Regions from separate parts of the Pseudoalteromonas sp. BSi20480 genome, predicted to be linked through region 2. Evidence: predicted binding sites of a transcription regulator. Region 2 holds the regulator's gene; each other region holds the start of a gene.
The links. The regulator sigma-54, encoded in region 2, starts transcription at its own class of promoters, with help from an activator protein. The targets are predictions, from matches to a motif close to GTTGGCACGNNNNTNGNNT.

Region 1: a site for sigma-54 is predicted at 4,149-4,167, ahead of dps (DNA starvation/stationary phase protection protein Dps). Genes of this name have one in related genera too.
Region 3: a site for sigma-54 is predicted at 1,551-1,569, ahead of P20480_RS10860 (BON domain-containing protein). Genes of this name have one in related genera too.
Region 4: a site for sigma-54 is predicted at 3,747-3,765, ahead of P20480_RS02715 (EF-hand domain-containing protein). Genes of this name have one in related genera too.

The regions. Positions count from the first base shown of each region.
Region 1 covers NZ_BADX01000070.1:23,448-31,059, reverse strand. Annotated here, with positions in the region: gene P20480_RS11210 (propionyl-CoA synthetase) at 1-99, shown strand, start outside; gene P20480_RS11215 (methyl-accepting chemotaxis protein) at 327-1,406, shown strand; gene P20480_RS11220 (DUF6515 family protein) at 1,682-2,443, shown strand; gene P20480_RS11225 (DUF2189 domain-containing protein) at 2,669-3,448, shown strand; gene P20480_RS17955 (DUF2237 family protein) at 3,636-3,998, shown strand; gene dps (DNA starvation/stationary phase protection protein Dps) at 4,238-4,753, shown strand; gene P20480_RS11235 (hypothetical protein) at 4,917-5,708, shown strand; gene P20480_RS11240 (hypothetical protein) at 5,823-6,536, shown strand; gene P20480_RS11245 (RNA polymerase sigma factor) at 6,536-7,021, shown strand; gene P20480_RS11250 (hypothetical protein) at 7,027-7,581, shown strand.
Region 2 covers NZ_BADX01000099.1:68,702-76,313, reverse strand. Annotated here, with positions in the region: gene lptA (lipopolysaccharide transport periplasmic protein LptA) at 1-335, shown strand, start outside; gene lptB (LPS export ABC transporter ATP-binding protein) at 332-1,057, shown strand; gene P20480_RS07670 (RNA polymerase factor sigma-54) at 1,127-2,626, shown strand; gene hpf (ribosome hibernation promoting factor) at 2,653-2,940, shown strand; partial or broken gene ptsN (PTS IIA-like nitrogen regulatory protein PtsN) at 2,945-3,397, shown strand; gene rapZ (RNase adapter RapZ) at 3,417-4,262, shown strand; gene P20480_RS07690 (HPr family phosphocarrier protein) at 4,306-4,578, shown strand; gene mgtE (magnesium transporter) at 4,687-6,045, shown strand; gene P20480_RS07700 (YgiQ family radical SAM protein) at 6,115-7,612, opposite strand, start outside.
Region 3 covers NZ_BADX01000071.1:35,772-43,383, forward strand. Annotated here, with positions in the region: gene P20480_RS10865 (mechanosensitive ion channel family protein) at 1-385, shown strand, start outside; gene P20480_RS10860 (BON domain-containing protein) at 1,159-1,479, opposite strand; gene srmB (ATP-dependent RNA helicase SrmB) at 1,720-2,946, opposite strand; gene P20480_RS10850 (tRNA1(Val) (adenine(37)-N6)-methyltransferase) at 3,022-3,723, shown strand; partial or broken gene P20480_RS10845 (alpha-amylase) at 3,875-5,885, shown strand; gene fldB (flavodoxin FldB) at 6,022-6,543, opposite strand; gene xerD (site-specific tyrosine recombinase XerD) at 6,638-7,564, shown strand.
Region 4 covers NZ_BADX01000160.1:10,081-17,692, forward strand. Annotated here, with positions in the region: gene P20480_RS02730 (MFS transporter) at 1-1,293, shown strand, start outside; gene P20480_RS02725 (FG-GAP repeat domain-containing protein) at 1,517-2,764, shown strand; gene P20480_RS02720 (hypothetical protein) at 2,950-3,405, opposite strand; gene P20480_RS02715 (EF-hand domain-containing protein) at 3,418-3,693, opposite strand; gene P20480_RS02710 (PA4780 family RIO1-like protein kinase) at 3,986-4,840, shown strand; partial or broken gene P20480_RS02705 (response regulator) at 4,874-5,546, opposite strand; partial or broken gene P20480_RS18735 (ATP-binding protein) at 5,621-7,062, opposite strand; gene P20480_RS02700 (alpha/beta hydrolase family protein) at 7,204-7,612, opposite strand, start outside.

The sequences.
Region 1 (7,612 bases), on a different contig from region 2:
TTACGCCAACTTATTGATGGCGACGAACTACAAATACCTTCAACCATAGACGACGCGAGTATTTTTGAAGAAATAAACCAACAACTTACTATGCGTTAGTCCAACCAAACAAAGCCACTTTATAATTAATAAAAAGTGGCTTTGTTTATTAGGACATGGGTATATAGAGAGTTAAAAAGGAGTTAACTGAAACAAATAAGAGAATGTAGGTAAACGCTTAGTCACTTTTTAATAACAAACAGTGATTATAAATATAGGCTCAATAAAATTTTACCTCTATAATGATAACTAAATGTAAATTATTTTTTAAAAATCAAGGTCTAAATATGTTTGTTTTAAGTTCAACCTACTCGATATTGAAAAACGAAAATGACCAACTAAAAAAAGAAATTGAGAGTTTACGTAATAAAAATACAACGCTTATCAATGAAAATACTTCTCTAATTGAAGAGTTAAATAACCCAAATAATAATGAAGATCATAGTTTCACTCACTCATTACTTTCCAGCTCTATAAATGGTGTTGCTCAAATCGAAGATATAAGACAAACCGTATTGGGCTCTTACTCTAAAATTGATGAAGAAAACAAAGTAAGCGATAAGATAAACACCCTGCTCGAAAAATCAAATAGCTCGCTAAATCATATTGTCAAAGAAATGGATTTAATGACCAGTAAAATGGGAAGCATGACTGAAAACATTTCAGGCCTAGCTAGCATGGCCGGTAAAATCAGTACGTTTGTTTCAACAATTAGTAAAATATCAGATCAAACAAATTTATTAGCACTTAACGCTGCTATTGAAGCTGCCCGTGCGGGTGAAGCTGGCCGAGGCTTTAGTGTTGTAGCAGATGAAGTAAGGGTGCTAGCAACAAACACGAATAAGTCAGCGCAAGAAGTGGCCGACCTAGTAAAAGAAATTATTAACAAAACAGATGAAACAGTGGTATCAGTAGAAGGTATTAAAGAAAATAGTTCGCACCTAAGTGATAATTTTGATGCACTGAATACCGATTACACTTCAATTATCGATTTTTGTAACAACATGAAAAATACGATTTCTCAGGCTGCTACGTTGTCGTTTATTCAAACCGTTAAACTAGATCATGTTGTATGGAAAGGTGACATTTATGCAGTAGCAAATGGCCAAAGCAACAAGTCAGTTAATGACTTTAGCGACCATACAATGTGCCGATTAGGCCAGTGGTATAGTTCAGAGCAGTCTGCTGAATTTAAACACACCAATGCATTTAAACAATTAGAAAACCCGCATAGTGAAGTGCATAAAAATGGTGTTGCGGCTCTGCACTCAATTCAAAATGGCGATAAAGAATCTGCAATTAAGCATATTCATAAAATGGAAGCAGCCAGCGAGCGTGTGATGCATCTACTCGATGAGATTTGTTAGCCCCAGCTAAGTACTAATGAACAAGCTATTAAAATGATTTAAATTTTAATAGCTTGGCTTATAAGTTAGTCTTTAATTTTAACCTGCACTCTTTTTTTATCACATGTATAGATTGTTTAAAGCGCCCTGTTTAAAACTGTAATAATAAGTAAGAAACTGTTTAGCTTACGTAAAGCAATGTAAAGGAACGTCCAAACATTAAATAGGTCAGTTAATGTTCAGTTTCAGAGGTTAATACTAAGCCTAGTTATGTAACAACATAAACGAGGCACACTATGAAACTTACATTTTTACTATCGGGTATAATTGCCATTAGCGCGCTTTCAAGCGCCGCAATTGCAGCGCCCAACGAGCGAGAAGCTCATAAAAATTATAAGCACGAAAACCCTAAACGCATTGAGTATAAGCGCGATGAACGTCGCCATGAAAAAAAACTACGCATAGAGCATAAAAAAGAAAAGCGCCAAGACCGTAAAAAAGAAAAGAACAAGCAAAAAAAGCAGCAAGAAAAGCGTAAACAACTACGTTTCGACAATCATAAATATAACTACCTAACTAATAGGTATAAGCCGCGTTATTACAAAGAAAATAGATACATAAGGCACTTGCCAAGAAGAAGTACCTCTATTTGGTTTAATGGAATTTCATTTAGCTTTAATGACGGCATTTACTACCGAAAAGCTAAAAAAGGCTATCACGCTGTGATGCCACCTCGCGGACTGCGCATTAAAAAACTTCCTAGACATTATTCGCGTATGAAACATCGAAACACCACATATTATGCTTATCAGAACGTTTTTTATATTGCTGATAACGGCGGCTATAAAGTGGTAGATGCGCCAATAATTCAGCGCAACAAAGCTATTAAAATTGGCAACGTCTTCGACTATAGCTTAGGGCAAGTTTACGATGAACTACCATCGTCAGCTGAGCCAGTTACCATAAACTCTCAGCAATATTTTAAATACAACGATATTTACTTTTTGCCACAAATAAATGGTGACGAGATACAATACCTAGCAATCAGCTTAGGCTGAGCATTATTTAACTACTTAACCTGCCTACAGGTTAAGTAGTACTTTATTAATATTGATTTCAGCAATCCTCCTATAAAATTTTCTTTTGTAATCCCCCCTTCTAAAAACATAAAACGTTTATTTAGTGAACAATTTTAATTTTAGCTCCGTATGTCTGTTTAATATTTGTAAATAAAGCGTTTATGACCTAAACCTAAATAGAGGCTTTATAGAGGAGCTCCACTTATGCCTACAACAAAAACAATTGAAAAAAATACCGAATTTGCTCGCTGTATAGAGTGTAACAAAGTAGATACGTTCGCTGCTTTTCACTGGTTAGCACTTGCGTTTAAAGATATGACCCGAGCCCCGTTACTTACTGTAATTTATGGCCTAGTGTTTAGTATTATTCCTGCAGCTATTATCTACTCTGCATTTTTTGCACAAAGCGTATTTGTAATTTTACCCGCCACTGTTGCGTTTGTTTTAATTGGACCCGCTTTCGCAGCCGGCCTATACGACGTAGCATGGGAACTCGAAAAAGGCCACAAACCCACTTTTAGGCATTCGCTAAAGTCGATGTTTAGAAACCCAGTTGGAGAGTGGGGGTTTGCAATATTATTACTCGTAATAATGATTGCGTGGATGCGCATTGCCGCCCTTGTTCATGCTTTATACCCTAACTACGCTAACCCAACATTTGAAGAACTGTCAGCATTTTTAACGCTTGGTACAATTGCAGGCGGCGTTTTACTCGTGTCTGTTTTTTCAGTGTCTGCATTTACACCACAAATTATGATGGAAAGACGCGTAGACATAATGACAGCTATCGTCTCATCTATTAATGCCGTTAAAAATAATTTTGCGCCAATGGTTGTTTGGTCAATATGCATTTTCCTAATGGTTGCGCTTGGTTTTGTAACTGGGGCTGTTGGGTTTATTGTGATTATGCCACTACTTAGCTATGCAAGCTGGCACGCATACATTGCAGTAATCAAAACTAAAAAAGCCAGAAAATACGAATAGTTAACTTGTGCCACGATCTGGTGAAACTTGTTTGTGGCACAAATAATACTTTTCCCCTCCTCCCTTCATTTAAATGCCCCGATTTTTTTAAAAAGTCATAATCAAACATCCTCACTTTAGTAGCTATACTTTTTAGCGCCTGATAAAGTAATTTTACTGTATTAAACATAATGACTTAAGGCACCTTATGGCAAATCAATTTAACGTTCTGGATACCCGGTTACAATTATGCTGTGGGAATGGCGGGTATACTCGCGAGGGTTTTTGCTATGTACCAAACTCTGATCGCGGTAATCATAGTGTGTGTGCAATTATGACCGAAGAATTTTTACAGTTTTCGAAGTCACAAGGTAATGATCTCATAACGCCCAATCCACTTTACGATTTTAAAGGCTTAAAAGCTGGCGACAAATGGTGTTTATGCGCAATAAGATGGCTTCATGCGCAACAAGCAAACGTTGCGCCGCCAGTAATCTTGCAGGCCACTAATAAAAAATCGCTTGAAGTAATACCGCTTGAATTACTAAAGGCACATGAATACACCCGTTAAAAATATTCTAGTTTAGTTTCAGCAAATCTGTTTGGTCTGCAAATTTTACAAAAAGATGCAGACTTTTCATAACCACCTCATATTAATAAAAAACCAAACAAAAGCAAAAACACAAGCGACTGATTTAAAACAATTTTATTTAGTTTAACTTTCGGCATATTGATTGCTTCATACAATTATCACGTATTTATTACGTAAAGGACTACGTGAAAATATTAAATAGTTAAGTAGGAGAAGTTATGAGCAATACAAATAAGCAAGCTAAATTTACTGCACCAGGTATGAGCAACGAATCAGCTGAAAAAACTATCGCAGCCTTAGATAACCGCATGGTTGCACTTATAGATCTTCAATTAACACTAAAACATATTCATTGGAATGTTGTTGGTCCTAATTTTATAGGTGTGCATGAAATGCTAGACCCTCAGGTTGAGGCTGTGCGCGAAATGACAGATACAATAGCCGAGCGTATTGCCACTTTAGGCGGCATACCAGTAGGGACACCTAAGTCAATTGTTGACCGCCGTACATGGAACGAATATTCATTAGGTAAAGGACTTGTTACCGAGCATTTAGGCGCGTTAGATAAGGTGTACAACGGCATTAATGCCGATCACCGTAAAGCCATCGAAGCGGTATCAGATTTAGATCCAGTATCTGAAGATATGTTAATAAGCCAACTTGCCGATCTTGAGCAATTTCAGTGGTTTGTAAGAGCACACATAGAGTCAGCTACTGGTGAATTAACGCAATAATACCTTTATTACCTAAGTACCTTAGCCCAGCATTTTTGCTGGGCTTTTTGTTTAAATCATAAAACAAAATATCACTAAGGTATTTGAGCCGTGCAAGAACTTGTGGCATAAGAATTAACCTACTAGTATCAGTAAGTAGTTTTCAATATTGGTACAAATTAGTATGATAAGTTTTAATACCCCTAAACAATTTTGGCTTTTTTCTTTAATCTTTTTATCAGCCTGCGGTTCAGGCAGCAGTAATACCAAAGTTCCGCAATCAAATACAAGTGAAAGTCCGACTCCAATTACACAAAACAATATCGAAGATAATTACAACATTATTATTTATGGCAATAGTCACAGCAGTCAGTTAGGGCGGATCATTGAGCATATAATCGAAAACCAATACCCAGATAAGCCAGTTCAAACAACCACAGTGTCGGGACCTTTTTTAGATAATATTGTGAGTAATAGGGCAAACGTAGACAAACTTAAAAACAAAAATCTAAGCCATGCCATTTTTCAAGGCCAAAAATACTCTCAGTCTGGTTTAACAACTTACCCTACTGATGCCGCTGAGCATTTAATTTCATCAGCTAAGGCACAAAATATCACACCTATTTTATTTCCTGAACACCCACAAAGAGGCAACCCTGAAGAAGGCCAGCGTGTATACGACTTACATTTATCAATAAGCGCTAAACAACCTAGCTGCGTAGCTCCTATTGGCCTTGTTTGGAACAGGCTTTTAGTGTTAATGCCAAATGCAAAACTACATATGGATGATGGCAACCATGCCTCTTATGCAGGCAATGTATTAACAGCAATGACTTTTTCAGAAATAATTACTTCACGACCCGCCGATATCATGAAATTTGACCCAACTATTAATTTGTCAAAGCAAGAACAAGCTCTATTTGGTCAAGTAGTTACCGAAGTGCTTAATTTATATCCTGCTTGTGGTGTAAGCTAATCTAATTATAAATCTATTTTTGTGTTTTAAATTTTTTACTTTAATTAAAAATAAAATGTCAGATTATTCTCATTGTTATCGACTAATAACATAACAATCAAAAGGAGAGTAATTATGAATACATTAACAGTAACCCCACTACATAGTTTACCCGCTAATAAAGCTAATCAATGGCTTCAAGACGGTTTTTCACTTTTTAAGCAAGCACCTGTAAAACTTTTTTTATTTTTACTGCTTCCTTTAATTATTGAAGGTATTTTTCAAATACTACCCGCCCCTTATGGCATGCTAGCCTCCAAATGGGCTGCCACTTTTGTAGGCAGTAGCGCTGTTATCGTCATTCACCATCTGGCCACTCATAAAGTATTTTCATTAAAGTCGATTTTTAAAGCTAAAAACTGGCTAAGCATGATTCCGCTTTCAGCAATTTTAGCATCTGCTTTTTTTATTCAGTTATTTGTAGCAAAGCTTTTACTAGGAAATGATGGCATAAATTTACTTTTATTTTTATTTTCGCAGCCTACTGAAGTTACCCAATGGCAACTAGGTATTATTTTTGCCTCGATTATTCCTGTTACACTGCCTGTCAGTTTTGCAAGCTATTGTGTTTTACTTGGTGAAAAAAACGTACTTCAAGCATTAAAAAGTAGCCTAAATGCTTTTTTCTATGCGTTTAAACCAATGTGTTTAATCGCGCTAATTTCTTTCTTAAGTCTATTGTTAGCTCCTTATACTTTTTTATTAAGTGCGATTATTACGGGTCCTATACTCACGTGTATAAGCTATATTGCTTACAGAAGTGTATTTATCAAAAACAAGGAAGACTAGTGGAAAAAAGGGATCATATTCATGAGATACTATTGCAATACGCACCTTTAATGGCGCGTATTGCTGCAACACATGAAGCAGACCAAGCACTTAGAGAGGACCTACTGCAAGATATATCGTTAGCTGTTTGGCATGCAGTAGAAAACTTTAGAGGCGATTCAAGTATGAAGACCTTTATTGCTAGGGTCGCACACAACCGTGCTGTCGATCATGTTTTAAAAGAAACACGTCGCCAAGATCGTCATAATTTAAGCGACCCTTTACTTGACTTGGTTAGTACTAATTCTCACCAACACAGCGATAACACGTATGATTTAATGACAGCAATGAGACGACTACCATTAAAATTTAGGCTAGTTATTTCTCTTCAATTAGAAGGTTTTAACCAAGCCGAAATAGCACATACGCTAGGTATAAACGAAGCGAACGTCGCCAAGCGTGCTAGCCGCGCACGTGTGCAACTTCAAAAGCTAATGGAGCAATAATAATTATGGATCCACTATTAGAACAATGGCAAAAAGACTATAAAAGTGCGACTCCAAAACTGGATACTGCCGCACTACTGAGCCAAATTACATCGGCAAGAAAAAAACAATCAATTAAAGCATGGTTAGACTTAGTTGCAGGCGCATTTGTTAGCTTATTTTGTATCTATGCATTAATTTTTGAAGCAACTAGTACTCCTGAGCAAGTGTTGTATGCAATTTTAACTCCGCTTCCAATTGGGTTTTCAATATGGGCATTTATTCAGCGCAAAAAGCTAATAAAAACATACACCCTAGATGTTAATGGTTTACTACTTTTTAAAAAGCAGCAGCTCATTAATCAAATAAACTATTGGCGCTTAAACCTTATAGGCTGTTCTATTTTGTGGGCTGCGCTTTGCATCACTGCGGCCGTGAGCATTTTAATGTATAACCACACAACAATATGGCTCACACAAGTAGGTATTGGCACTTTGGTACTAATTGCCACACTAGCTCGCTTCATTCATGTAAAGCTAAATTTTGAAAGTAAGCTAAAGCTAATTGAAAGTTTAAAGTAGATTTTCCAGCTTAAGCTACTCAATAAGGTGT
Region 2 (7,612 bases):
ACCGCCTTGAGGTTCACAAGCGCGATGAGCTAGGCGACAACAAGCAATTGTTAATTGCCACAGGTACGCCTGCATATTTTGAAGAAAAACAAGCCGACGGCACAATAATGAGCGCCAGCGCTAATGAAGTTAGATACGATGTTTCAACGCGTTTTTTAACATTAATTGGAGATGCAGAGATATCTCAAGCTGGGCAAAAAATGAATGCTAAAAGCATTACCTACGATATAGAACAGCAGCTTATTAGCGCCGAAAAAGATGAAAGCTCAACTGACCGTGTACACACTATCTTAGTGCCTGTGGAGCCTAAAAAAAATGACAAAGGCCAACCATGAGCACATTAAAAGCAGAGCTACTAGCCAAAAGCTACAAAGGCCGTGAAGTTGTAAAAAATGTGGGCTTAGAAGTTAAAGCTGGCAGTATTGTAGGCTTGCTTGGGCCAAACGGCGCAGGTAAAACAACAACCTTTTACATGATTGTAGGCTTAGTCCCTAGCGACAAAGGCAAAATATCTATCGATGATAACGATATTACGCTTTTACCTATGCACAGTCGTGCTAGATTAGGCATTGGCTACTTACCACAAGAGTCGTCTATATTTAGAAAATTAACAGTGTATCAAAACTTAATGGCTATTTTAGAAACTCGAAAGGAGCTCACTAAACAAGCCAGAGAAGATACATTGAATAATCTATTAGATGAATTTAGCATTCAACACATTCGCGACAGCAAAGGCATGGCATTATCGGGCGGAGAACGTCGCCGAGTGGAGATTGCACGTGCTTTAGCCGCAGATCCAAAGTTTATTTTGTTAGACGAACCATTTGCCGGTGTTGACCCTATCTCAGTATTAGATATTAAAAAAATTATTGAACACCTGAAAAACCGTGGGATTGGCGTATTAATAACAGACCACAATGTAAGAGAAACCCTTGATGTTTGCGAAAAAGCCTACATTGTTTCTCATGGGGAACTGATTGCTTCTGGTACCCCTGAACACATATTAAATGATAAAACTGTACGCGATGTATATTTAGGCGAGCAATTTAGGCTGTAACATTTACGCCTTATTTATAAGCATCTGCTAGTATTAACTATAACAACTTAAAAGGATTGTTAGAGATACATGAGGCAATCACTACAGCTGCGCATGGGCCAGCAACTTACAATGACACCTCAGTTGCAACAAGCTATTCGCTTGCTGCAATTAAGCACATTGGATCTTCAGCAAGAAATACAAGAAGCGCTCGACAGCAACCCATTACTTGAGGTTGAGGAGCAAGACTATGCCGATGATCTTGCGGGCAAAAATGAGCAAAAAGCAGATAACGATGAAGTTACAGTAACCGTATCTGCCGATGAAGCCCCTAGCGAGTATGAACAAGACAGTGGTGAAGCGCTTGCTAAAGATACCGTAAGTGACGACATGGCAATGGATGTTAGCTGGGATGAGTATATGAGTGCAGCCCCTGCATCATCTTCAGGCCCAATGCCTGAAGATGAGTCTATATATCAGGGCGCATCAACTGAAACGCTTCACGAATACTTAATGTGGCAATTACAATTAACGCCATTTAGCCCTACAGATGAAGCCATCGCTATTGCTATTGTAGAAGCGGTGGATGATTCAGGCATACTGACACTCAGTTGCGAAGAGATTTTAGAGAGCTTTAATCAAGATAACGACGATGACGTTGAGGTTGAACTTGACGAAATAGAAGCGGTATTAAAGCGCATTCAGCTATTTGACCCAGTGGGTATTGCGGCACGTAGCTTACAAGAGTGTTTGTGTATTCAGTTAAATCAATTTGATAAAGGCACGCCTTTTATTGATGAAACAAAAATGATTTTAACCGAGCACATTGATTTGTTAGCTGCTCGTGACTACCGTACATTAATGAAAAAAACGAAGCTCAAAGAAGATGAGCTTAAAGAAGTAATGACACTTATTCATACGCTCAACCCTAAGCCTGCAGACACAATAGTACGAGAAGAGTCTGAGTATGTAATACCTGATGTGTCAGTTAAAAAAATTAAAGGCCGCTGGATTGTAGAGTTAAACCCAGACAGCATGCCAAAAATTCGTGTAAACAGCCAATATGCAGCGATGTCGCGTACAGTTAAATCAAGCGGCGATAGTCAATTTATTCGCTCACATTTACAAGAAGCTAAATGGTTTATAAAAAGCTTAGAAAGTAGAAATGATACACTTTTAAAAGTAACTAACTGTATTGTTAAACAACAACAGGGCTTTTTTGAACACGGGCCAGAAGCCATGAAACCGATGGTTTTAAATGATGTTGCCGAAATGGTAGAAATGCACGAATCAACAATTTCGCGCGTAACTACGCAAAAGTATATGCACACACCGCGTGGAATATTTGAGCTTAAATACTTTTTCTCAAGCCACGTTAGTACCGAAAATGGTGGAGAATGTTCATCTACGGCAATACGTGCACTTATTAAAAAATTAATCGCAGCAGAAAACTCAGCAAAACCATTGAGTGATAGCAAAATTGCGGATATATTGGCTGAGCAAGGAATTAAAGTAGCGAGACGTACAATCGCAAAATATCGCGAATCTCTGGCTATTCCACCGTCAAATCAGCGAAAGAGCCTGATCTAAGACGCTAAACAAAGAGGGTAATGCTTATGCAACTAAATTTAACTGGTCGTCATGTAGAACTAACTGATTCATTAAGAGACTATATAAATACCAAATTTGCGAAGCTAGAAAGGCACTCTGATCATATTAATAATGTTCATGTCATTCTTGATATAGAAAAATTAAATCAAAAAGCAGAAGCAACTATTCATGTAAGTGGTGCTGAATTATTCGCATCCACTGAACATCAAGATATGTATGCAGCTATTGATTCATTGATTGACAAGCTTGACCGTCAAGTAATTAAACACAAAGAGAAGCTTGCTCGACACTAATATGATGAAATTAAGTTCACTTATATGCCAGGACTGCAGTAAAGCTGCGGTCCTTTTTAATAGTAAAAAAAGAATTTTAGTAGTTTATTAGCGAGCTGGCTCACGATAAATTACCGTATTTATCTCAACAGGATATTTTGGGCGCTTTATTAACCCGCGAAAAACTAGGCAGCACAGGGATAGGAAGAGGTATTGCTATTCCACATGGCCGAATGAGCGGCGCACAAGAACCTTTAGCATTGGTGTTAGTTAGTGAAACACCGATTAATTTTGATGCTATAGACAACCGCCCTGTTGATATTTTTGTTGCACTCATCGTACCTGAAGGCGATAACCAACAGCATTTAAAGACGCTAGCAACGATAGCTGATAAACTAAAAATAAAGAATTTTGTAAGCAGCTTCGCTGTGCTAAATCGGATGCTGAGTTGTATCAAATTATTGTTGACCAATCGTAACAAATTTAAAGGGTGATTAATGGAGTTGATTATCATAAGTGGCCGTTCTGGTTCTGGTAAGTCGGTTGCTTTGCGCGTTGTTGAAGATCTAGGTTATTATTGCGTAGATAACATTCCAGTAAATTTATTACCTTCTTTGGTAAGAAGCGTTTCTGATAACTACGATAAAATTGCCGTTAGTATAGATGTGCGAAATTTACCAAAAGAGCAAGATGAATTTAATCACATCATCGAATACTTACCGGGTTTTACAAAACCAACGCTGTTCTACTTAGACAGTGAAGATCAAACCCTTATTAAGCGCTTTTCTGAAACTAGGCGCTTACACCCTTTATCAATAGATTCACTTCCGCTTGATTTAGCCATAAAAAAAGAAAAAGAACTTCTCGATGTGCTAATTACGCGCGCCGATTACATGATCGATACCAGTGAGCTAAGCGTTCATCAACTTGCTGAATCAATTCGCGAAAAAATACTAGGTAAAAAAGACAAGCAGCTGATTGTTACATTTGAATCATTTGGTTTTAAACATGGCATTCCTAAAGAGGCAGATTACGTATTTGATGCACGTTTTTTACCTAACCCGCACTGGGAGCCTGAACTAAAACCACTCAACGGCCTAGACCAACCAGTAAAAGATTATTTGGCTAGCCACAGCATAGTTCAAAAATTTACATGGCAAATACAAACCTTTGTACAAACATGGCTACCACACCTAGAGCGAAATAACAGAAGCTATTTAACTATTGCGATTGGCTGTACTGGCGGGCAACATCGCTCTGTATATTTAGCGCAAACAATTGGCGAAAGCTTTGCAGTTACGCATCCCAATGTAAAAATACGTCACAGAGAACAAGAAAAGTAATTTTACAAAACTAATAACCTGTTCAGCTTTGATAGAGTAATGTATGCGTATAGAAGACACTTTTTTAATACAAAATAAATTAGGACTGCATGCCAGAGCCGCGACTGTATTAGCCCAACTCGCTGTAAAATTTGATGCTTCAATCACCTTATTTCAAGATGATAAAGAAGCTGCTGGTGACAGTGTATTAGCACTAATGCTACTTGAAAGTAGCCAAGGTAAAGAAGTTAAAGTGGTATGTGAAGGGCCTGATGCAGAGCAAGCTTTAAATGCCATTGGAGAACTTATTTCGCAACGATTTAACGAACAAGAGTAACGTTAATTTTTAACATTTAAATAAAATAACTATAATCAAAATAACTGGCTGCTAGGTCGTACTCCCCCACCCACTAGGTAACAGTTACAGTATAAATAAAGGACGCCAATGCCCGAAGCTTTTGAACAAGACTACCCACTACAACAACTAAAACAAGTGACCAAGTCACTTAATAGTGGTCAGTTTGTTCAAGTTAGGCGCATGCTCGCAAAAACAGCGCCATGTGATACTGCGTTATTATTAGAATCATCTCCACACAAAATTCGTCGCTTGCTATGGCAGTTAGTTGATCCTGATGTTCAAGGTGATGTACTCGAAGAATTATCAGAAGACGTGCGCCTGGGTATTATTGCCCAAATGGAGCCTGAGCACATTGCTGCTGCCACTGAAGACATGGGTCACGATGACCTAGGTGAAGTATTACGTAGTTTGCCTGACACCGTTTACCAAGACGTTGTTAGCGCCATGGACACCCAAGATAGAGAACGCGCAACACAAGCGCTATCTTATCAAGAGCGTTCTGCCGGCGCACTTATGAACACCGATACAGTAACTATTCGCCCAGATGTGACCATTGATGTCGTACTACGTTACATTCGACTTCGCGGAGAGTTACCTGAAGGCACTGATGACCTGTATGTGGTTGATAAACATAACTGCTTTATTGGTGCTTTATCGCTGAGTACATTGCTAACTAATCCACCAGAAAAAATTGTTCGCGATTTAATGGATGAAGAATGTGAGTCAATTCCAATTTCAATGGATGAAAGTGAAGTCGCACAACTGTTTGAGCGCCATAATTGGATCTCGGCCCCAGTTGTTGATGACAACGATCAGCTACTTGGTCGTGTCACGATCGATGATATTGTTGACGTAATTCGTGAAGACGCCGAACATAGTTTACTGAGTTTGGCGGGCCTTGATGATGAAGAAGATACCTTTGCTCCTGTCTTAAAAAGCTCTAAAAAACGCTCAGTATGGTTAGGAGTTAACTTATTAACTGCGCTTGCGGCCGCCTTTGTAGCCAGTTTTTTTGAAAGCACACTCGATATTTTACCCATATTAGCAGTGCTTAATGGCATTGTTCCTTCTATGGGCGGTGTTGCTGGCAGTCAATCACTCACACTTGTTATTCGTGGTATAGCTGTTGGTCATATAAATCAAACCAACCAACGCTTTTTAATGATGAAAGAACTCGCTATTGGAGCACTCAATGGCATTTTGTGGTCATTGTTGATAGCGGGTGTCATTGCACTTTGGCAGTGGGATTTTATGCTCGGCGGCGTACTCGCTTTTGCCATGTTTATGAACTTAGTTGTGGCTGGGGTTGCTGGTGCAAGTATTCCAATTTTACTTAAAAAAATGAATATAGACCCTGCACTTGCAGGCAGTGTAGTGCTAACAACAGTGACAGATATTGTGGGTATTTTTGCCTTTTTAGGCACCGCCACTTGGCTGTTAATATAAATTTAAAAGCTGTTATAAAAAAACGCGCAGTTAATTTATAGCTGCGCGTTTTTATTGTCTCGGTAATAACTATCTGGCTTTGTGCCTATTTCCACCCACTTTAGGTTTTGTATTAGCCTTTTTAAATTGGCTAAATCCCGTATGACGTGTAAGCGCTGGGCGAGCCCCTTTACGGCCTTTATTAACGGTTTTACCCGCTTTTTCATCGCGGCCTTCTTCTGGCACTAAACAGTTTGGCCCTTTGCCAATTAAGTTGGCTTTACCCATTTTGCGAAGTGCTTCACGTATCATTGGCCAGCCCGATGCATCATGGTAGCGCAAAATAGCTTTGTGTAATCTGCGCTGGCGTGCTCCTTTTGGCACTGGCACTACTTCACTATTATTCTTGATATTACGCAGTGAGTTCATCTCTGTATGGTAAATAGTGGTCGCATTGGCCATTGGGGATGGATAAAAGTTTTGCACTTGATCCAACTTAAAGTCGTTAGACTTAAGCCATAAAGCCATGTTTACCATATCTTCGTCTTTAGTTCCTGGGTGCGCAGAAATAAAATACGGAATTAAATACTGCTTTTTACCCGCTTCTTTCGAGTACTTATCAAATAATTCTTTAAATTGATCGTAAGCACCCATGCCTGGCTTCATCATTTTTGATAATGGACCGTCTTCAGTATGCTCTGGCGCTATTTTTAGATACCCGCCCACATGATGTGTCACCAGCTCTTTAACATAGCGAGGATCGCGTACAGCAAGGTCATAGCGAACGCCCGAAGCGATAAGAACTTTTTTAATGCCTTTTACATCACGTGCTTTTTTGTATAAGTCGATTGTAGGCGTGTGATCCGTGTCCATATGCTTACAAATATCAGGGTATACGCACGATAAGCGTCGGCAGGTACTTTCTGCTTTTTTGCTTGTACAACGTAATTTGTACATGTTGGCCGTTGGCCCACCTAAATCGGAAATAACGCCAGTAAAACCGGGCACTTTATCTCTGATCTGTTCAATTTCTTCAATAATGGACTCTTGCGATCGGCTTTGAATAATACGCCCTTCGTGCTCTGTAATCGAACAGAATGAACACCCACCAAAACAGCCACGCATAATATTCACCGACGTTTTTATCATGTCGTAAGCAGGTATTTTAGCGTCGCCATAACGTGGATGAGGAATTCGTTGATAAGGTAATCCAAATACCGCATCCATTTCATGTGTTTCTAAAGGATAAGCCGGTGGATTCACCCAAATAGAGCGATCGCCATGACGCTGGAACAAAGCTCTTGCACAACCAGGGTTAGTTTCTTGGTGTAATATCCTTGAGGCATGCGCGTATAAAGGTTTGTTAACACTTACTTGCTCGTACGCTGGAAGTTTAACATACGTTTTTTCCCATGGCTTAGGACGCGCTGGCTGCACGGTAATAGGCTTTGCAGCTTCTGCTTTTAAATCAATACCTGCTTGTTTAAACTCAGACTTGCTACAGCCAACATCATCGGCTCCGTAAGGGTTTGGAATGGGGTCTATTTTACCTATTTTATCAATAGCTGTTGAATCACTCCCCCGCCAG
Region 3 (7,612 bases), on a different contig from region 2:
ACCGGTAGGCATTTCGTATGGTGACGACATTGAAAAAGCGAAAGAAGTTATTGTAGATAAAATTAACGATTTGGACTTTGTCATTCGTAAAAACGAAACCGATGTTTATGCTGAAGGCTTTGGCGACAGTAGCATTAATTTATTGGTGTGGTTTTGGATTAAATACCCAGGTGAACCAGACTTTATGACAGTACGCCATAAAGGTGTAGTTGCCGTTAAACAAGCGTTGGATGAAGCTGATATTAGTATTCCATTCCCTATTCGCACGCTCGATTTTGGTATTAAAGGCGGTGAAAAACTCGATGCCATGATCAGCGATAAAATAAGTCAGCAATCATCAAATAAAGGCAACGCTGGTGGAGCTGATTCAGGCCAAAACGAATAAATGAGCCATTAATACCAGTGGGAATTATTTACTCACTCGCAACGCAATTTTACATTTAAATACGCGTTGTGGGCTTAAATAAAAATGACTTATGAGTCACAACGACTAAATGCAGCTTTATAAAGCTGCATTTTTTTATGGCTATTTAAGTGTTTGAGAAGGTGAGAGCAACGTTAATTGATTATTGATTAAGGCCTATTTACCTTTTGGGGTGAAATTGAAAGCGGGCTATGTGATATATCGATAAGGCTAAGCCTATTGTGTAGTTACTTCCCGAAACTGACGATAACGCAACATAAATATAAAACATGCAGTAACTTTTGTGGTCCCTTCCCTCATAGGTTGCTTCTTCTTGTTGCCTAAATAATAGGTAATAAGGAGCAAGTAGGGCGTATAAGCTGTATACGACTTTAAGTTATACCTACATAGGCGTAGTCATTAAAATAATGCAGGAGTAGGTACTTAGCTTACTGGGTCACAAATCGCACACCGTAATTATGTTGCTCCTTGATAGAACACGCTTTAATAATGTCAGTTAAACAGGCCTAGGCTTAATATAAATTTATTATTTAAAGAGCGGATTATTTTGGCAAATATTAGGTTGTAATGTATGCAATTTACAATTGGTATTAGGCGGTAAGTAAGAGGTAATTAAAGCGAGTTCTTTATTGTAGTTAATGTGAGTTGCAAGTAAATACTGGCACAAAAAAAGCGCAGCATGTGTTGGAGTAACATGCTGCGCCTAGGATCAATTGAGTTAATAAAAATGCGATTCAAATAACACTAATTTTGTTACGGATGATTTTAACACCATCCATATTTTCTAAAAACTTTTGAGCAAGCGCACGTTCAAAACCGGTTTGCGCTTGACCATGTAATATTACCTCGCCATCTTTAACCTGTACGCGAATATTGCTTAATGCAAAGTTGGGGTTAGTACGAAGCGTGCTTGTAATGGTTTGCTGAAGGTTAGGTTGAGTTGCTACGCTGCTGACTACGGCTAGGTGTGTTGCTGCACTCACTTTGGTAGCGCAGGCTAACAAAAATAAACAACAAAACGAAACTAACGCGATAGTTAACTTTAAGCGGTTCATAACTCAATCCTTTTATATCAATTAAAAATTTAGCCAAACCATTAAATATTCTGGCTATTCTGTGTTTAATATTACAAGTTCAGTGCCAGTTTTAATTTATTGAAATATAAGGTTATTTTGTTAAGTGGGAATTCAGGTGGGCAATAATTACATTTAAATGGGTAGGTGTTACATGCACCGGTTACCTATGTTACACGCATTAAAAAGCCGGCATACGCCGGCTTTGGTAAATATGCTAAGTTACTTTTTCTTTTTAACTTTCGCTTTTTTCTTTGCTTTCATTTTTACCGGATCTTTGCGCTTTTTAACCGGTGGCTTAGCCTCTTTATGCTGAGGCTCTATTCCTTTAATTACACGGCGTTTAAGCTTTTGTTCAATGTAGCGTTCTACTTTGTACAAAATACCAATATCATGCGCTTCAACTAATGAAATAGCGATGCCTTTTTTACCTGCACGACCAGTACGGCCAATACGGTGAACATATACGTCGGCGGTACGTGGCATATCAAAGTTAATAACGTGGCTAATGTCAGATACATCAATACCGCGAGCAGCTACATCTGTTGCAATTAATATTTTAGTGCGGCCACTATGAAAGTTTTCCATTGCTTTCATGCGCTTGTCTTGTGGCATTTCACCTCGCAGCCAAGCGGCTTTTACACCGTTATTAGTTAATTCACCAATGAGAGTTTCTAAACGTTCACGGGTTTTAACAAATACAATGGCTTTACTCACGTCAGGGCCGTTAAGGGTGTTGACTAAAAGCTCGAGTTTATGGTGGTAATCATCAGCAAGATGAACCCACTGGTGAATTTTAGCTTTTTCTTTACGAGACGACTCAGCTTCTAACAAAGCCGGATCGTTTAATGTGGTTTCTGCAAATCGCTCTACGCTATCACCCTCAAGGGTTGCTGAGAATAAAAAGCACTGACGGCGATTTTTAGCTTCGTCACAAATACGGCTCATTTCTTTTTTGAAACCCATGTCTAGCATACGGTCGGCTTCATCAATAATAAGCATTTCGACATGTTCAGCATGAAAGTTTTCAGTTTCAAGGTATTCCATTAATCGCCCTGGAGTGGCAATTAACACGTCGTTATTTTTTTCAAAAATTTCTTTATGCGTTCCGTAGTTTATACCACCGGTCACGACACCTATTTTTAGGTGCGTACGTTTGGCTAGTAACTCACATTGCTCATGAATTTGATAAGCCAGCTCACGTGTTGGCGTCATTATTAATACGCGGGCAAAACCAGGCTCACGGCGCGGAAAATCCAATAAGTATTGAATCGCAGGAATTAAAAATGCCGCTGTTTTACCTGTGCCAGTTGGCGCAGACGCTAAAATATCACGTCCCTGAAGAGCTTCAGGAATAGCTTGTTGTTGAATACTGGTTGGCTTCTCGTAGCCCATTTTATCAATGGCATCGAGTAATTTGGTATCAAGATCAAATTCAGAAAATTGCATAGAGTGTCTAAAATAGTGGACAATTACCTTGATTATACGCGCTATGCTGCGCTTGGTGAATGAAAAGGTGAAAAAATGTCTGGTTTTGCATTTAAACAATTTAAGGTTGAGCACGACCTCTGCGCAATGAAGGTTTCAACCGACGGCATTTTGCTTGGTGCGTGGGCAAACTTAGCTGGTGCAAACTCGTTACTAGACATTGGTACTGGCACGGGGTTATTGGCGTTAATGTGTAAACAGCGCAGGCCAGCATTAAGTATTACTGCGGTTGAAATAGATGAAAACGCATACAATCAAGCATTACAAAACGTAGCAAATAGTCCGTGGCCCAATATAGCTATTAAGCATCAAACTATTCAAAGCTTTAATAGTGACGCTCCCTTTGATGTCATCATTTCTAATCCGCCTTACTTCAATCACAGTTTAAAAGGCAATAATGCCGCCCGAAACACTGCGCGTCACACCGATGGTTTGAGCTTTGAGGAGCTAATTAACGCGTTTAAGCGGCTTAGCCATTCACAGTCACGGTTTAGTTTAATACTGCCAAACACTGAGGCTTTAGTATTTATTGAGCTTGCTACTCAAAAAGGGCTTTATTTAAATGCACATTGCCAAGTAAAAGCGACACCTAGCAAACCCATAAGCCGCAGTTTAATGACGTTTAGTTATCTAGAATCACAAACCGACAATTCAACGCTATGCATTAGAGAGTTAAACAATAATTACACTACTGATTACATTACTTTGTGTAAGGCATTTTATTTAAAGATGGCGTAATTGTGAGGGGTATTATCTAATAATAAAGGATAGTTTACCCATAATGCATACGTATTCAGTTGTTATTTAATCAACCTCAGGACTAGTGTTAACCACTTGTAAATAACGTTGGGCATGTTGTTTAGCCCGCCAACATTTGGAAACACACACTATGAAGCTGAATAAAATGGTCACCACCGCCGGTTTAAGCCTAGGTTTGCTTTTGCCTAACCTTGCAGCTGCTGCACCCACTACGTTTGTTCATTTATTTGAATGGAGTTGGCCCGATGTTGCACAAGAATGCGAGCAGTTTTTAGGGCCAAAAGGGTATGCTGCTGTACAAGTGTCCCCGCCAAACGAGCATATTACAGGCAACCAATGGTGGACTCGCTATCAACCTGTGAGCTACCAACTGCAAAGCCGAGGCGGTAACCGAACGCAGTTTGTAGATATGGTTAACCGTTGTAAAAGTGCAGGGGTCGATATTTATGTAGATACCTTAATTAATCACATGGCGGCTGGCAGTGGTAATGGCGTTGCGGGTAGCACGTTTGGTAATAAACAATACCCAATTTATAGCCCACAAGACTTTCATGAAAGCTGTAGTATAAATCCAGAAGATTACGGTAATAATCGTTACCGCGTTCAAAACTGCGAGTTAGTAGGACTTGCTGATTTGAATACGTCTTCAAATTACGTGCAAAATACTCTCGCTGCTTATATTAACGACCTTCAGGCTATTGGAGTAAAAGGTTTTAGATTTGATGCGGCTAAACACGTAGCAGCTAGCGATATTCAAAGCCTTATGGCTAAAATAAATGGCTCGCCGTTAGTGTTTCATGAAGTGATTGATCAGGGAACAGAAGCCGTTGATGCCTCTGAGTATTTAAGTACAGGGCTAGTTACCGAGTTTAAATACAGTACACAACTCGGTAATACATTTAGAAACGGCTCGCTTGCATGGTTAAGTAATTTTGGTGAAGGGTGGGGCTTTATGCCAAGCTCGTCAGCGGTCGTATTTGTAGATAATCATGATAATCAGCGGGGGCATGGTGGTGCGGGTAACGTAATTACCTTTGAAGATGGCCGCTTATACGACCTAGCTAACGTATTTATGTTGGCGTATCCGTATGGCTATCCAAAAGTAATGTCGAGTTACGATTTCCATGGTGATACCGATGCGGGCGGGCCGAGTGTTCCCGTTCATAACAGTGGTAATTTAGAATGTTTTGCAAGCAATTGGAAATGTGAGCATCGTTGGTCATACATAGCGGGTGGCGTCGATTTTAGAAATAACACCGCCGACAACTGGGCTGTGACAAATTGGTGGGATAACACTAATAATCAGATTTCATTTGGCCGCGGTAGCTCAGGTCATATGGCCATTAACAAAGAAGACGCAGCGCTCAATGCCACTGTGCAAACAGACATGGCGCCTGGCCAATATTGTAATGTATTAAAAGGTGAATTATCGGGCGATGCTAAAAGTTGTAGCGGTGAGGTTATTACAGTTAATAGTAACGGCACTATTGATCTAAATGTGGCACCTTGGGATGCGATGGCAATTCATAAAAACGCAAAGTTATCACAAGGTTCGACTTCAAATCCGAATGGTGATTGGCAGCGTACCGTCATATTTATTAACGCACAAACCCAAAGTGGGCAAGACATGTTTGTACGCGGCGGAATAGATCATACCTATGCAAATACAAATTTAGGTAGAAACTGTCAAACAACCAATGTTGAATGTGCGATGCCTATTCGTCATAACAATTTAAAAAATGCCACTACAAGCCCATGGAAAGTAAACGATAACTATCTAGATTGGTACGGTATTGAAAGCGGGCAAAGCGCCCAAGCAGAAGGTACCGCAGCCGATTGGACTACAAACGTGTGGCCAAGTACATATGGTGCCCAAAAAAGAGTAACTAACGACGGCTTTGGCGTTACGCCGCTTAATATTTGGGGCGAACACTATTGGATGCTAGATGTAGACATGGATTGCAGCAAAGCAGTAAATGGGTGGTTTGAGGTAAAAGCATTTGTAAAAAAATGGCCAAGGCTGGGAAAGCGATATAAACCAAGCCAATACACCCTTTGCCAGCACTAACCATGTGGCGCAATGCGGAAAAATAAATATGTTTGAATTTAACAGCTCAAATGTAGATATTCGTAACTTTTAAACCTATTCGTTAAATTTAGCGATGTGCATTATTACTAAAGCCAAACACCTAAGCGTGTTTGGCTTTTTACCATAAACAATATTGGTAATGTGTTAAATCGCTGTTTTATAGCGCGGCAAGCATTACGCTTAAACAGTTAAAGCGTTTCACCGTACTCGGTCATTACTTGCTCAACCCAGCTGGCTATGCGCTCATCGCTCAGCTCGTACTGGCTGTCTTCGTCAAGGGCGAGCCCTACAAACTGTTTGCCATCAGGGGTGAGTGCCTTTGAGGCTTCAAACTCGTAGCTGCTGTCGTTCGGCCAAAAGCCAAGTTGTGTAAATGTTTGTGTGTTTATTTCGTCGTGCAGCATACCTAGAGCGTCTTGAAACCACTGTCCGTAACCTTGTTGGTCGCCCATGCCAAATAAAGCAATGGTTTTACCATTTAGGTTTACGTCTTTTATGTCGTCCCATTTAGACTCCCAGTCTTCTTGTATTTCGCCAAAGTCCCATGTTGAAATACCAAAGATGATAAAGTCGTACTGCTCTGCATTTTTTAGTGGTTCGTCTTTAATATTGTGAAGGCTAACTATATCGTCACCAATAAGGTCACGTATTTTTTCTGCTGCCATTTCGGTGTAGCACGTAGTAGAGCCAAAAAATAAACCAATTTGCATCGTATTTATCACTGTGTAATTGCCTGATATGATAGGCTCAAGTTTACCGTAAGGTATTTTTAATTGATACCTTAGCAAAGCATGAGAGCATAATGTGACAACGCTATCTGACGATTTTTCAGAAAATAAAAGCAGTATGAGCACCAATAGCGACTACCTAGAAACCTTTTTAGATAGCCTTTATTTAGAGCAAGGTGTAAGCGAAAACACATTAAGTGCTTACCGTAGCGATTTAGATAAGTTTTGCCAGTTTTTAAAAGGCGAAAACTTAATGGCGGTAACAGGGCATGACATTGAAAGCTACTTAGCGCATCGGGTTGATTTAGGCCTAAAGCCGCGCAGTACAGCGAGAAGTATCAGTGCGCTAAAACGGTTTTATCAGTACTTTGTGCGTGAAAAAATGATTACCGACACACCAATGCTAAATATTGCCCAACCCAAAGCGGGGCAATCGTTACCTAAAACACTTTCTGAAACCGAAGTAGAAGCGCTTCTTAACGCCCCCAATACTGAAGAACCCATGGGGTTACGAGACAAAGCCATGCTTGAATTGCTTTATGCCACAGGCCTGCGTGTCAGTGAGTTGGTTGGGCTACGTATGGAGCAAATTAACTTACGCCAAGCGGTTGTGTTTGTAAAAGGTAAAGGCAACAAAGAACGTTTAGTGCCGCTGGGCGAAGAAGCCATGCATTGGCTTGAGCTTTTTTTACAAGTGGGCCGCGCACAAATGATCAAACACGCCACCGACTTTGTATTTCCGTCAAAGCGTGGTGTGGGCATGACTCGACAAACCTTTTGGCATAGAATCAAACACTATGCTATTTTGGCATCGGTTGAATCGCCATTATCACCCCACACATTGCGCCATGCATTTGCTACGCATTTATTAAATCACGGGGCCGATTTACGTGTTGTGCAAATGATGCTGGGACACAGCGACCTATCAACAACGCAAATTTATACTCATGTTGCTAATGAACGGTTAAAATCGGTACACGCGCAGCATCATCCGCGCGCTTAATTTGAAATTAAATAGTATTAAGCCGGTCAATATATTAAGTATTTTTAG
Region 4 (7,612 bases), on a different contig from region 2:
CTAACAAAAGAGCAAATTTATAAGCGCCTTAACAATGAAGAAGATGCTAAAGCTTGCAAGGAAATTGATGAGTCTGCATGTAAAGAGGTGCCCGGTAACTTCATTACTTTATTACTAAGCCAGCTGTTTAGTAAGTTTGCAGACGCACTACTCAATCCCAAAGTTACGCTTCCCTGGTTAATGCATAGCTTAAACGTACCTGGCAGCTTTATAGCGTGGCTTGTGCCAATAAGGGAGTCTGGCTCTTTACTTCCGCAGTTGGCTATTGCCGATGTGATCCGCAAATTATCTGTTCGTAAATGGGTGTGGGTAATTGGCGCTATTGCGCAATCGATATGTATATTAGCCATGGTAGGCGTTGCTTTTGTATTAGAGGGAAAACAAGCAGGCTTCGCTATTTTAGGTTTGTTAATATTATTTAGTTTAGCACGAGGCTTTAATTCAGTAGCAGCAAAAGATGTACTGGGTAAAGTGATCCCCAAAAAACAGCGAGGCAATATTAGCGGCTTAGCGGCAAGTATTGCAGGTTTGGCAACCCTAACCTTTGGACTACTGATGTGGTTTTTTTCACAGCAGAAAGAACAAAACACAGTATTAATTGCCTTGGTATTGGGCGCAATAATGTGGATTGTGGCGGCCTTTTTTTATAGCCGCATAAATGAATACAAAGGGGCTACCGACGGTGGGAAAAACGGGCTACTGCATGCATTTACAAAACTTAAACTCCTTTACCAAGATAAGCAATTTGCCCACTTTGTTGTCACACGTGCTTTTTTATTGTGCTCAGCTTTAAGCGCGCCATTTTATATTATTTTAGCGAGTCGCCAATCGTTTGAGTTTTCGTTACTTGCAACATTTATTGCTGTATCGGGGTTAGCCAGTTTAGTGTCCGCGCCAATTTGGGGGCGATTAAGCGACCTATCAAGCCAACGAGTTTTAGTGCTTAGTGCCATGCTTGTAACTCTTAATGGCTTAACGGTATTTGTTATTGCAACGTGGTTTAACCATTTATTGAGTGCTTGGTGGCTGCTGCCTACGCTTTACTTTTTACTCTCTGTTGCTCACCAAGGTGTTCGCCTTGGCCGCAAAACGTATTTAGTCGATATGGCACAAGGAAACAAGCGCACCGACTATGTTGCAGTAAGTAACACGGTTATTGGCGTGCTTTTACTCCTGTTAGGCAGCATTGGATTACTTGAGAGCTTTTTATCTACCGCTGAACTTATTTTGCTCTACAGCCTGCTTGGTTTTTGTGGCGCCATTAGTGCATTATTTTTACCTAAAATAGAGTAACCCTAACCATATCAACTTGCACTAATACCTAAAACAGCTTACTTGATTAAACTGCACTGTGGACAATAAACCTATCTCTAGCAGATATGCTCAGCGCTTAGATTAATTAAGCTAACTAGCATAAACATTTTATTACAATTACTTACACCCTAACGTTAGTTTTTGCCGTAGGCTGAAAAGAGTTAAATATTCGCCTACTTAAAATTATACAAAGGGATTTACCATGTTAAAACCGTTTAGTGCATTACTTATATTGCTTGCACCTAGTACTTTATTAGCGCAAACCATGTCGATTAAAACCACTGAAGGGTTAGTAACAACCGACTCGACAACGTTATTTGCTTTTAACAAAGAGCTTAAGCAGCTAGAACGCATTGATTTACTATCAGCGCAAAACTCTCAGCTCGTTCTGCCTGACAATGCAATTGGTTTTGACGTGGCAACACTTGCTAATACAAATGATAAGCAAGCGCTTGTGGTAGCTAGCGATGGCATTTACAAAGCGGATAAAGAAAAACCTTCACTTTTATTTGCATATACATCAGTAATAAACCAGTTAGAAGTAACAGAGTTTGAAAAAATAAACTTTATCATTGATGCCAACAAAGATGGCCTGAGTGATATTTTGCTCCCAGACTTAAACCAAACAACCCTTTATATTCAAACTAACAACGGCCAATTTACCCCTCATACTTTTGAAAAAAAGACGCAGTTTACTGGTGATTTTTCAAAAGATGGTCTCACCCTTGAAGTTGATATTAATAACCAACCTACAATTACGGATTTTAATCACGACGGCCTAAATGACTTAGTGTTTTTAAATAAAAAAGGCGCCAATGTGCTTTACGCAAATACTAATGGTTACAACAAAGCCATGGCTGACGTTAATTTTAATATTGAGTTGGGCGAGCTTAGTAACGGTGAAAAACGCAAAATAAAGCAGCTTCTTGATATAAATAACGATGGCTATTTAGACTTTATTACCAAGCAATATAAGCCAGTGGAAGGTATGGATTCGCTCGATATTGACATAGCGCATAACCTTTATTTGGGTAATAAAACAGGGTTTAGTCAAACACCTATTAAATTGTTAAATACCAGCGGCCCTAGTCAGCTTGTATTTGAAACAGACTTTAATAACGATGGCTTAATAGACCTGCAAACAATGGACTTAGACATTGGCCTTGGCACTATTGCCTCTATGGCTATGGGCGGTGGTAAAACTGACGTAGATGTAGAAATGAATATTTATAAGCAACAAACCGATGGCTCATTTGCTAGTAAATCAAGTATAGAAATTGACCTTGAGATGGAAATAAATATGAGCAATGGCGATGCAACCCCACCCTTATACATAGGCGATATAAACGGGGATGACAAAACTGATGCGGTATATAAATACAGCAAAAAAACGCTCTATGTTTACTACGGCGAAGAGGACAATTTGCTTAACAAAAAGCGTAAAAAATAAAATTAACCCTACCTAAAAAAAGTAAAGATATTTTGTTAGTTGACATTAACCAAGACGGTAAAAAAGACTTTGTATTTAAATTTACCGAAGAAGATGGCACCAGTAAAATTAAAACCCGCTTAAACTAACCACCTACACAAAAAGCCCAGTATTACTGGGCTTTTAATGTCAGCTTTTACACATACTTACGCTTTAATACTGAGTAACGAATCAGATTCAGACAAGCCAAACTTTTCTTGAACAGCCGATAGTATAGCGTCTTTATCTTCATCGTTTATTTGGCTTGAATACTGCTCGAGTAATTCATCAAGGTAACTTACTACATCTTCTGTATTAACTTGCTCTAGTGAATTTTGTGGCGGTGGAGGCGGTCTTTGCCCTTCAGGTCGGCCAGCATCACCAATACTTTTAGCATCAAATTCAAGCTCGCTCATTAATTCTGCCAGCTCTTTAGTGGGTGAAATACCCTGCTCTTCAAACGCAGCTTGAATGCTCTTTGCATCTTCAGAGGTTAAGTTTTCGGGATCAAATTGCGCTAGCGTTTCTTTTACAAAATCACTTTGTTCTGATGTTAGCGATACTGCTTGGCTTTTTTGCTGCGGCATAAAATTAGTAGCGTTATTGTTTATTGAATTGATCATGTTAGTTTCCTTTCAACGTTCACGACGAGGCGGTTTATGTTCACTTAATTCTTGCTCGCTGATTTCCCCATTACCGTCAGCATCAATTTCATCAAAAATAGTCTGTGCGTCACCGTGAGGTGGCTTTTTAGTATTAAATTCATCAAAACTAATTGCACCATTGCCATCGGTGTCGAGAGTTGAAAAGTCTGGCTTAGGCGGTTTGTTATTACTTCCTTTTGCAGCAATATTGGCCGAAAAAACAATGCTAAGTAATACAATCATTGCCGTTGATGTTAAATGCTTCATAGTAATAACCTTATATTTAGGGCGTGTTGATACCGTAAACTTACACCTTAAAAACGCAAAAAATGTGCAAATAATAAGGAAGTATTAAATAATTTAAAAAATTGATGTGTTCTAGGGCGTTCTGGTTGCTCAATTTACAATCAGCAGATAAGCTAACGCAAGCATGTGTAAATGCGCGTAATACTGCCCTTAATTCTCAAAGCTGATATACTGCTTGAGCATATAAAACAACTAATTACAGAGCACTTTCTTAAATAATGATTAATAACCAACTCCACTTAGCAGGCAAGCTGTGAAAACACCAAAACGCTTACAACCCCTTATCGATGACGGTTTAATTGACGAAGTACTTAGCCGACTAATGAGCGGTAAAGAAGCCGATGTATTTGTAGTTCGCTGTGGTGAACACATTCGGTGTGCAAAGGTTTATAAAGATGCTGTTAAACGCAGTTTTAAAAAAGCCGCACAATACCAAGAAGGCCGAAAAGTTCGCGGTGGTCGCCAAGCTCGCGCAATGGGAAAACGCTCAAGTTACGGGCGCCAGTTAGAAGAAGAGATTTGGCAAAATGCTGAGGTTGATGCTCTTTCTCGTTTAGCTAGAGCCGGTGTGCGTGTACCCGATACATATTTTTGTGTTGATGGTGTTTTACTTATGGAGCTTGTGTCTGACAGCGAAGGCGATGTTGCGCCGCAGCTAGGCCATGTAAGTATGAGTAAAGAGGAAGCTATAAAACAACATACACTGATGATGCATTACATTATGCTTATGCTGTGCGCGGGTATTATTCATGGAGACTTATCAGAGTTTAACGTGCTTGTTGACGATAAAGGCCCTGTGATCATTGATTTACCGCAAGCTGTAAATGCGTCCGCTAACAATAGCGCTGAAGCCATGTTTGCTCGTGACGTAAACAACATGCGTCGTTACTATAGTGAGTTTGCACCTGAGTTGTTAAATACCCAATACGCTAAAGAAATGTGGGCGCTATTTGAAGAGGCAAAACTTACACCTAATTCTATACTCACCGGTGAATTTGAAGATGACAGCGAAGAAGCTGACGTTGATTCAGTACTAGACGAGATACAAGCTGCAGCCGATGAAGAGCAAGAGCGACTAGCGCGCATTAACTTTTCAGACGAAGAATAAAACGCCAACGTTTTTGTTAATCGCTTTGTTCCCTTATTGCGGGTGTACAAAGCGATAACCTACCCCATAAACAGATTGAATCACACTCTCTGTTTTAGTTAATTCATCCAGTCTTTTTACGCAATTTTTTTATGTGGCTGTCAATCGTTCTATGACTCACAATACGCTGATCGGTGTACATGGTATCCATTAAGCTATCTCGTGAATAAATTCTACTTGGGTTATTAAACAAAGGTTTAAACAACTGAAACTCAAAGTTAGTTAGCTCGATGTCGTTATCTTGGTATTTTACTTTATAGGTGGTTTCATCTAATTGCATTACCGATGTTTGTACTGCTGAAACGTTGAGACGCCTTAAAATAGCTTTTACCCGCGCAACCAACTCTGCGTAACTAAACGGCTTACAAATATAATCATCTGCGCCTAACTCAAGCCCTAGCAAGCGATCTATCTCTTCTACTTTGGCCGATACCATAATAATAGGCACATTGGAAAAACGCCTAATCGCTTTACATAATTCGATTCCGCTTTGACCTGGTAACATTACGTCTAGCAAAATAAGGTTTGGCCTATTAATTTCAAGCCATGGAAGTACGTCATTCCCATGGTGTATTTGATGAGTATTAAAATGATGATTCATTAAAAAATCACTCATTAAATTAGATAATTTTTCTTCATCTTCAACTATTAAAATGTGTTCACTCATTGGCACCTCTATTCGTAACGTAAATTCAAACCACTTAATAAAGTAGGCAATTTAAAGATTAGGTTTAAACATTGTTAAATGGTTGGCAGGCGTATAATAATAGCTAAACCACCTAGGTCCGCTTTTTCTGCGACTATCTCACCGTTATGACCCTCAACTATATGTTTACAGATTGATAAACCAAGGCCTGAACCACCTTCTTGGCGGTTACGCGCACCATCAACTCGATACAGGTATTCAAACAAATGCGCTAAATGTGAAGACTCTACCCCAACTCCATTATCCTCAATACTCAGCTCAATAAATGACTGCCCTTTTTTACTTATGTTTTTAGCAGTTATTGAAATAGTCGTGCACTGAGCATAATGAACTGCATTCATTAAAATATTATCAAACAACTGCAGTAGCCGTGTTTTATCAGCCTCAACATTGGCGTATTGAGCACTATTTAATAGATAAAGTTTGATTGTATGCTGCTCAAATATAACCTGATATTTTTGCTCGATTGTATTTAACAGTATTGTTAAATCGGTTGGCTGCATGGTGTAATGCATCCCCCCTAATTCGGCACTATTTAGCATATGTAAATCATCTATTAGGCGCTTTAAATGCATCGCCTCATCATTAGCTGAACTAATATTTTTGGTATTAGGCTCACGTACCCCAAGTAACATTGCTTCAAGTTCACCCAGCAAAATACTCATTGGTGTTCTTAATTCGTGAGAAATATTAGCTAACCAGCGTTTACGTACTTGCTCATCTTTAGCTAGTGTAAAGGCCAGTGTATTAAAATCTTCACTTAATTGGCCTAATTCGTCTTTTCTATCAAGAGTCAGCTTAGTAGTGAAGTGACCTTGCGTAAGCTGATGCATCCCGGTTGCTATTTTTTTACCGGGCTTACTAAATGCCGTGATAGTAAAAAAGTTAACAGCAACGTAAATAATGCAGCAGCTATAGCAATAAACCATAAGTAGTCTGTTTGCTGTTCTAAAAAATCAAGCTCGTAGCCATCAACCAAATTATCTCTTTTTGAAACAGCTAAATAACCAATGACTATATTGTTAACAGTAATTGGCGTATTGATATAGGTGAGTTCATCGAGATAACGCCCTCTTATCGGTTGCTTATTTTTATCAAGTAACGCGTAATGAGCAATATCGTTTGGTCTGGGAGGGCCTTTCATATCAAAACGACCGCGTTCAGGTGGTGGTGGCCTCATTGACCGGCCTCTAGGACTTGGGCGTTCTGCAAATTCAGAAAATTGGCTGCTTTGTAACTCGGCTTCAACAAGGCGTCTAAAGCTTTTATTGTCACGGATGACTTCGTCCCACGAGGCACTGCTTTCATATTGCTTTGCGAGCTTTGTTACAAGCGGCTCAAGTGCTTTTATTTCTTTTGCATTCACATAATCAATAACACCTTGGCCTATGCTCCATTGTATGAGCACCACCAGCCCCGCAATAATGCTAAAGGTAAAGCTAAACAAAATTAAAAAAAGTTTATTGTGAATTTTCATGGGGAAGCGTTCACCTTAAAATTAAACCGCCACTTATAACTTGGCCATATTTAAATAAGTTTAACAACTAAACGTGCAAACAATGTGCACCTACTTAAAAAAATTGTACAAAAAAGGCGACCTAAGTCGCCTTTGTATTGTTTAGTTTTTTAAATGTTTATCAAAAAAATCTAAAAAAGCCTGCAGCGTTTTAACGCGATGTGCCTGATGCGATAAATAATGATCGCCATCTTCTAACTCAATATAAGTAACGTCTTTATTTTCATCGTCTAATTCATCTTCCATTTCCCGGCTATGGTAAACAGGCACTACACTGTCATCACTGCCATGAACTAATAATATAGGTCGGTTAATCTGCTTTGCATACGTTACAGGAGAGTTAGCTTCTAGCATATCGTCGTCTGTACCAAACTGCTTTCTGACTATTTCTTTATTGGTAAAGTAACGCGCTTTAAAAACAAGGTGTTCTAAATCACTTACGCCTGCAAAACTGGCAGCACATTTAAATGTTTCAGGGTGCTTAACAACCGCCATTAACGCTGCATAACCA